Regions from separate parts of the Klebsiella sp. PK18 genome, predicted to be linked through region 3. Evidence: predicted binding sites of a transcription regulator. Region 3 holds the regulator's gene; each other region holds the start of a gene.
The links. The regulator Fur, encoded in region 3, represses iron uptake genes when iron is present. The targets are predictions, from matches to a motif close to ATAATAATGAGAACNACTATCAA.
Positions count from the first base shown of each region.

Region 1: bfd (bacterioferritin-associated ferredoxin) is a predicted target of Fur. The motif match lies at 1,231-1,253, and genes of this name have one in related genera.
Region 2: sufA (Fe-S cluster assembly scaffold SufA) is a predicted target of Fur. The motif match lies at 1,342-1,364, and genes of this name have one in related genera.

Region 1 is NZ_CM173493.1:436,281-438,548, forward strand. Features, by position in the region: gene tuf (elongation factor Tu) at 1-1,108, shown strand, start outside; gene bfd (bacterioferritin-associated ferredoxin) at 1,288-1,482, shown strand; gene bfr (bacterioferritin) at 1,556-2,032, shown strand; gene AC3EMD_RS02050 (prepilin peptidase) at 2,016-2,268, opposite strand, start outside.
Region 2 is NZ_CM173493.1:2,160,156-2,162,423, forward strand. Features, by position in the region: gene lldD (FMN-dependent L-lactate dehydrogenase LldD) at 1-353, opposite strand, end outside; gene AC3EMD_RS10480 (hypothetical protein) at 733-930, shown strand; gene sufA (Fe-S cluster assembly scaffold SufA) at 1,404-1,781, shown strand; gene sufB (Fe-S cluster assembly protein SufB) at 1,784-2,268, shown strand, end outside.
Region 3 is NZ_CM173493.1:3,899,116-3,901,383, reverse strand. Features, by position in the region: gene tcuR (tricarballylate utilization LysR family transcriptional regulator TcuR) at 1-672, opposite strand, end outside; gene fur (ferric iron uptake transcriptional regulator) at 800-1,252, opposite strand; gene fldA (flavodoxin FldA) at 1,544-2,074, opposite strand; gene ybfE (LexA regulated protein) at 2,226-2,268, opposite strand, start outside.

The DNA.
Region 1 (2,268 bases), 2.2 Mb from region 3:
TACCCTGACTGCTGCCATCACTACCGTTCTGGCTAAAACCTACGGTGGTTCTGCTCGTGCATTCGACCAGATCGATAACGCACCGGAAGAAAAAGCTCGTGGTATCACCATCAACACCTCTCACGTTGAATATGACACCCCGACTCGCCACTACGCGCACGTAGACTGCCCGGGCCACGCCGACTATGTTAAAAACATGATCACCGGTGCTGCGCAGATGGACGGCGCGATCCTGGTTGTTGCTGCGACTGACGGCCCGATGCCGCAGACTCGTGAGCACATCCTGCTGGGTCGTCAGGTAGGCGTTCCGTACATCATCGTGTTCCTGAACAAATGCGACATGGTTGATGACGAAGAGCTGCTGGAACTGGTTGAGATGGAAGTTCGTGAACTGCTGTCTCAGTACGATTTCCCGGGCGACGACACTCCGATCGTTCGTGGTTCTGCTCTGAAAGCGCTGGAAGGCGACGCAGAGTGGGAAGCGAAAATCATCGAACTGGCTGGCCACCTGGATACCTATATCCCGGAACCAGAGCGTGCGATTGACAAGCCGTTCCTGCTGCCGATCGAAGACGTATTCTCCATCTCCGGTCGTGGTACCGTTGTTACCGGTCGTGTAGAGCGCGGTATCATCAAAGTCGGTGAAGAAGTTGAAATCGTTGGTATCAAAGACACCGCGAAAACCACCTGTACTGGCGTTGAAATGTTCCGCAAACTGCTGGACGAAGGCCGTGCTGGTGAGAACGTTGGTGTTCTGCTGCGTGGTATCAAACGTGAAGAAATCGAACGTGGTCAGGTACTGGCTAAGCCGGGCAGCATCAAGCCGCACACCAAGTTCGAATCTGAAGTGTACATCCTGTCCAAAGACGAAGGCGGCCGTCATACTCCGTTCTTCAAAGGCTACCGTCCGCAGTTCTACTTCCGTACTACTGACGTGACTGGCACCATCGAACTGCCGGAAGGCGTAGAGATGGTTATGCCGGGCGACAACATCAAAATGGTTGTTACCCTGATCCACCCGATCGCGATGGACGACGGTCTGCGTTTCGCAATCCGTGAAGGCGGCCGTACCGTTGGCGCGGGCGTTGTAGCTAAAGTTCTGGGCTAATTCGTTAGCTTCGAATAAAAAGGGCGCTTCGGCGCCCTTTTTGCTGCGCGCAGTTCCGCGAAATAACGTGTACAACACACCATTCATAACGTGCGCTGCGGCGGATAATGCGCAAATGGTCTATTGTAATCATAACTATTCTCATTTAATATTTGTGCATAAATTGAACGGGAGTTTATATGTACGTTTGTTTGTGCAATGGCGTTAGCGATAAAAAAATTCGCCAGGTTGTTCGCCAGTTTCAACCGCAATCTTTTCAGCAATTACGTAAGTTTGTTCCCGTTGGAAATCAATGCGGTAAGTGTGTTCGAGCTGCACGTGAAGTGATGGAAGATGAATTAACCACCATGCCGGAATTCAAAGAAATCGCCTGAAGTCCGCGCTTCTCTTTTGACATCCCTATAGGCCGGACTACGCTTCAATAAGTGGAAGCGGAGGGACTATATAATGAAAGGTGATGTCAAAATCATAAGTTATCTCAATAAATTATTGGGAAATGAGCTGGTCGCAATCAATCAGTACTTTCTCCATGCGAGAATGTTCAAAAACTGGGGTCTGATGCGCCTCAACGATATTGAGTACCACGAATCAATTGATGAAATGAAGCACGCCGATAAGTACATCGAGCGTATTCTTTTCCTCGAAGGCATTCCTAATCTGCAGGATCTCGGCAAACTTGGCATCGGTGAAGATGTGGAAGAGATGCTGCAGTCAGATTTACGCCTGGAGCTGGAAGGCGCGCAAAACCTGCGTGAAGCGATCGCCTATGCCGACAGCGTACATGACTATGTCAGCCGCGATATGATGATTGAGATCCTGGCGGATGAAGAAGGCCATATCGACTGGCTGGAAACCGAACTCGATCTCATTGGCAAAATTGGCCTGCAAAATTACCTGCAGTCGCAGATCAAAGTGTCAGATTAGCCAGCGTTTGCCACCCGCACCAGAAACCTGCTGCCGCCAGAAATGGCCCAAATGGCAGCGGGTTATTCTTTTCCCATTTTCTGTTGCCGCCGCACCTGGCGGACAGTCCCAATATCACCCACGTCATGGCAGCGAGCAATGACGCTACCAGCACCAGCTGCGGCAGCATTCGCCAGCCATGCCAGGCCCCAAGGGCGGCGAGATATTTTATATCGCCATAGCCTAATCCTTCATGC
Region 2 (2,268 bases), 1.7 Mb from region 3:
CTCGCCACCTCTTCAATGGAGCAGACCGACACCGTGGACAGGGTGTACGGGATCCCGGCGCGGGAGGCGGCGCGGGCCGCCTGAACTTCGCCGCGGCGGGCGTACATCCCGGTGGCGCCGACGGGCCCCAGCGCCACGGGCATCGCCCATGAGGCATCAAGGATCGTGGTGGCCAGCGTCGGTTCGCCCGCCCCGCACAGCACGCGCTGGCGAAGGGCTACCGAAGCAAGCTCGGTGGCGTTGGCGTTCATGGTATTTTCCGCCACCGCGCCACCGTCAATATAATCGAAAAGGAAGCGGGGCAGACGGCGACGAGCGGCTTCGCGATAATCGCTGGGGGCTGAAACAATCATTATTATGTCCTTATGTCTTTTAACCTAAGTGGATGTTCTGCAGGCAAAAAAACTATAGGCTTCTAAAAACCGGTGGGGAAATGAAATATTAGCATCCCAGCTATTCCCTGCTGGAATAATCTGGTTTTATCGCTGAGGCTGTTATTTCCTTTTTTTACTCTTCGGCGCGCGCGTTATTTTTATTTATTTCCGCGCAACGTGAAGCTGGCAAAATAAAGACCCGGTATGAGGCGACAGCGCTTTGCGCCATCGCCACCAGGGGGAAGGAGAGGTCAGCGCGGCGCCTGCGTTTTCCGGGAGGTGTAAAGAAGATGAATTTGAAATTGAGCTGGTGGTATCTTTTGCTAGCCTTTCTCTGGAGGACAGACGGAGCGACACCATGAAAGATAAAGATGAACAAACGGCATTGATTGGCATGGCCATCGGCGCGGCGGTCATTAGCTTAGTGGCTACACAGAAGCAGATTAATCAGGGGAGTATCGTGGATGAACTGGTGAGACTGGGCAGACAGAAGGGGGACGGGGTGGAAGATGAGGTTTTTGTTCAGGCCGCCCGCCTGGTCAGAAAAGGCACCTAGCCAGTCGCTACCCTGCCTGGCAATCCATTTACCCGTTTCATCACAGTTTTCATTCCCTGGATCGCGGCCTGGCGAGCGGCGATTGTTGCTTTCTGAAAGCGTCACGGACTGGCGCTTTCTTATCCTGACCACCGGACCTGCGCCTTCTCGGCCTTGTTGGCCTTTAGGTGACGCTGTCACTTTTCCTTCTCCAGGCTGTGCGATAAACAGGAACCGGGTCATCTGCTATTGCATAAATCGGTATTTTCGATACATCTTTACCATTGCGTGCGAATATAGAACGATTTCAGAATAACATATTATAAATCAAAAGATTAAGTTGGCCCTGCATACCCTGATAATCCCCGGGCGAGGGTCTATGCTTATAAAAAGCGCTAAATGGGGCAATACCCCTGCTGCAGATGGGTTGAAGTGATAATCATTATCACTAACATGGCGGTATGCCTTGATGGCGCCAACCTGGAGGTCTATCGATGGAAGTACAAGCAGGAACCTTTAATCCCGCCGATTTTAGCTGGCAGGGACTGACCATGACGCCGGCCGCTGCCGCGCATATTCGCGATCTGATGCGCAAGCAACCGGACAAAAAAGGGCTGCGGCTGGGGATAAAAACCAGCGGCTGCGCCGGTTTTGGCTATGTGCTCGAAATGATTGCCGAGCCGGCAGCCGACGATCTGCTCTTTGAATCTGACGGGGCGAAACTGTGGGCGCCGCTGCAGGCGATGCCGTTCATTGACGGTACGGAGCTCGATTACGTCCGGGAAGGTTTAAATGAAATCTTTAAATTTCATAACCCGAAAGCGCAGCACGAGTGCGGTTGTGGCGAAAGTTTTGGGGTGCAGGCGGAGTAACTATGTCGCGTAATACTGAAGCAACTGACGATGTCAAAACCTGGACCGGCGGCCCGCTCAATTATAAAGAGGGCTTTTTCACCCGGCTGCAGACCGATGAGCTGGCCAAAGGGATTAATGAAGAGGTGGTCCGGGCCATTTCCGCCCGTCGCAATGAGCCGCAGTGGATGCTGGAGTTTCGGCTCAATGCTTTCCGGGCATGGCTGGAGATGGAGGAGCCGCACTGGCTGAAGGCGCATTACGATAAGCTGAATTATCAGGACTACAGCTACTATTCCGCGCCCTCCTGCGGCAACTGCGATGAGACCTGCGCCTCAGAGCCGGGTGCGGTGCAGCAGACCGGGGCCAACACCTTCCTGACCAGCGAGGTGGAAGAAGCCTTTAACCAGCTGGGCGTGCCGGTACGCGAAGGGCGCGAGGTGGCGGTGGACGCCATATTCGACTCCGTGTCGGTGGCGACCACCTACCGCGAAAAGCTGGCGGAGCA
Region 3 (2,268 bases):
ACCGTCAATGTCCGCCACCACCTCAACGCTGAGATGATGCTGCTGGCAAACTGCCTCCAGCCTGCCGCGCAGGCCATGGCCATGGCCCTGGCTTGGCATAATCAACGGCAGGGAGGTGAGCTGGTCAGGGGAGATGTGGTCCTCCTGCAGGGGGGCCAACAGCGCATGGGTGCCAATCAGGAACAGGCGTTCTTCCAGCACCGGTCTGGCGCTCCAGCGCAGGATCTTTTCCTGCTGGAAAACGATAGCTAAATCGAGCTGGCGGGTGTTGATCATCCGCTCCAGATTACCGGAGAGGCTTTCCACCAAATGCAGGCGCACGTCGGGATAGCTTTCGCGCATCGCATTGATGAACGGGACGCCGAGAACGGAGGCGGTGCTGGGGGCCATGCCGACGCTAACGTGGCCTGACAGGCGCGCCTCGCGGGCGGCGAGGATGGCATCATCGGCATGGCGCAGCGCCAGCTGTGCCTGCGAGTAGAAAGCGAGACCCGCGCTGGTGGGCGTGACCCCGCGGGAGGTCCGCTGCAGCAGGCGAATGGCCAGTTCGTTTTCCAGGCGTGCGATCTGCTGGCTGAGCGCCGAGACGCCGATATTAAGATCAAGCGCGGCGCGCCCCATGCTGCCGGTTTCAACAATGCGCACAAAATAGCGTAGCTGGCGAAGTTCCATATCAACTCTCCGGACAAAACGGGGACGCGGGAAGGTCACCTGTGGGACGAGAGCGGTAAGGGCAGCAGAGGCGCCCATAAAAAAGCCAACCGGCAGGTTGGCTTTTCAGTCTCAGCGAAGCGGGGAATTATTTTTCCACCGCGTCGTGGGCGTGTTCGTCCTCGCGGCAATCACCTTCCGCACAATGACCGTACAGATACAGACTGTGGTTGGTCAGGCGGATGCCGTGGCGGGAGGCAATTTCACGCTGGCGTAATTCGATCGAGTCATCGCTGAATTCGATCACTTTGCCGCAGTCGAGGCAAATCAGGTGATCGTGGTGATGCTGCTGGGTCAGTTCGAAAACGGATTTACCGCCTTCAAAATTATGACGAGTCACGATACCGGCATCATCAAACTGGTTGAGTACGCGGTAAACGGTCGCCAGACCGATCTCTTCGCCCATGTCGATCAGGCGTTTATATAAGTCTTCCGCACTGACATGATGGTTATCCGGTTCCTGCAGCACTTCAAGGATTTTCAGTCGAGGAAGTGTGACTTTCAGGCCAGCCTTCTTTAATGCGGTATTGTTGTCAGTCATGCGGAATCTGTCCTGTTGCTAAACGATCTACTTCCTTCAACGGAAGTCATACAGAAATTAACCCGACGTAATGCGTCTCATTATAGAACTGCCACTGGTAAATGAAAACTGCAAGCATCAGGCCTGGTTTGCTGTCAAAAACGAGGCACCAGCTACAAACTGCGTCACGTGCCTCGTAGAATCAGAGGACATTGTACAGATATGTGATTAAAAGTTAAAAACTTGTAGCTATTAGTTTGATTGCTTTTGTCTATTAATGCGACGCAACTCAATGATTGCGCCGCTTAATCATCAGGCGTTTTTGATTTCTTCGAGGTGCAGCTCTTCGGCAACCTGCTTCACCCATTTCTCAACGCGCTCGTTGGTCAGCTCCGGCTGGCGGTCTTCATCAATGGCGAGGCCGACGAAGTGGTCGTCATCTGCCAGGCCTTTGGAGGCCTCAAAATGATACCCGGCTGTCGGCCAGTGACCGACGATGGTCGCGCCGCGCGGCTCAATGATGTCGCGGATGGTGCCCAGCGCGTCGCAGAAGTATTCTGCGTAGTCTTCCTGGTCGCCACAGCCGAACAGCGCCACCAGTTTACCATTGAAGTCGATCTCTTCCAGCGTCGGGAAGAAGTCGTCCCAGTCACACTGCGCTTCGCCGTAGTACCAGGTCGGGATACCGAGCAGCAGAATGTCGTGGGCTTCCAGGTCTTCTTTGCTGCTTTTGGCAATGTCGTGAACATCAGCAACATCTTTACCAAGCTGCTTTTGAATCATTTTTGCAATATTTTCGGTGTTGCCGGTGTCGCTGCCAAAAAAGATGCCGATGATTGCCATGAGTAAAATAACCTCTTGAAACTTAAATGATGTGGTAGGGACGCGATGCCCATAGATAACGGCAATCATAGCAGAACAGGCAAGGGCGCGGAAACAGCAATCACGCCCGACTGCACACTCTGCTACACGAATGCGGATTTTTCGCGGAAAGTTAGACTTTTCCCTGGCTGTGCAGGGCGCGCAATTGGGTCATC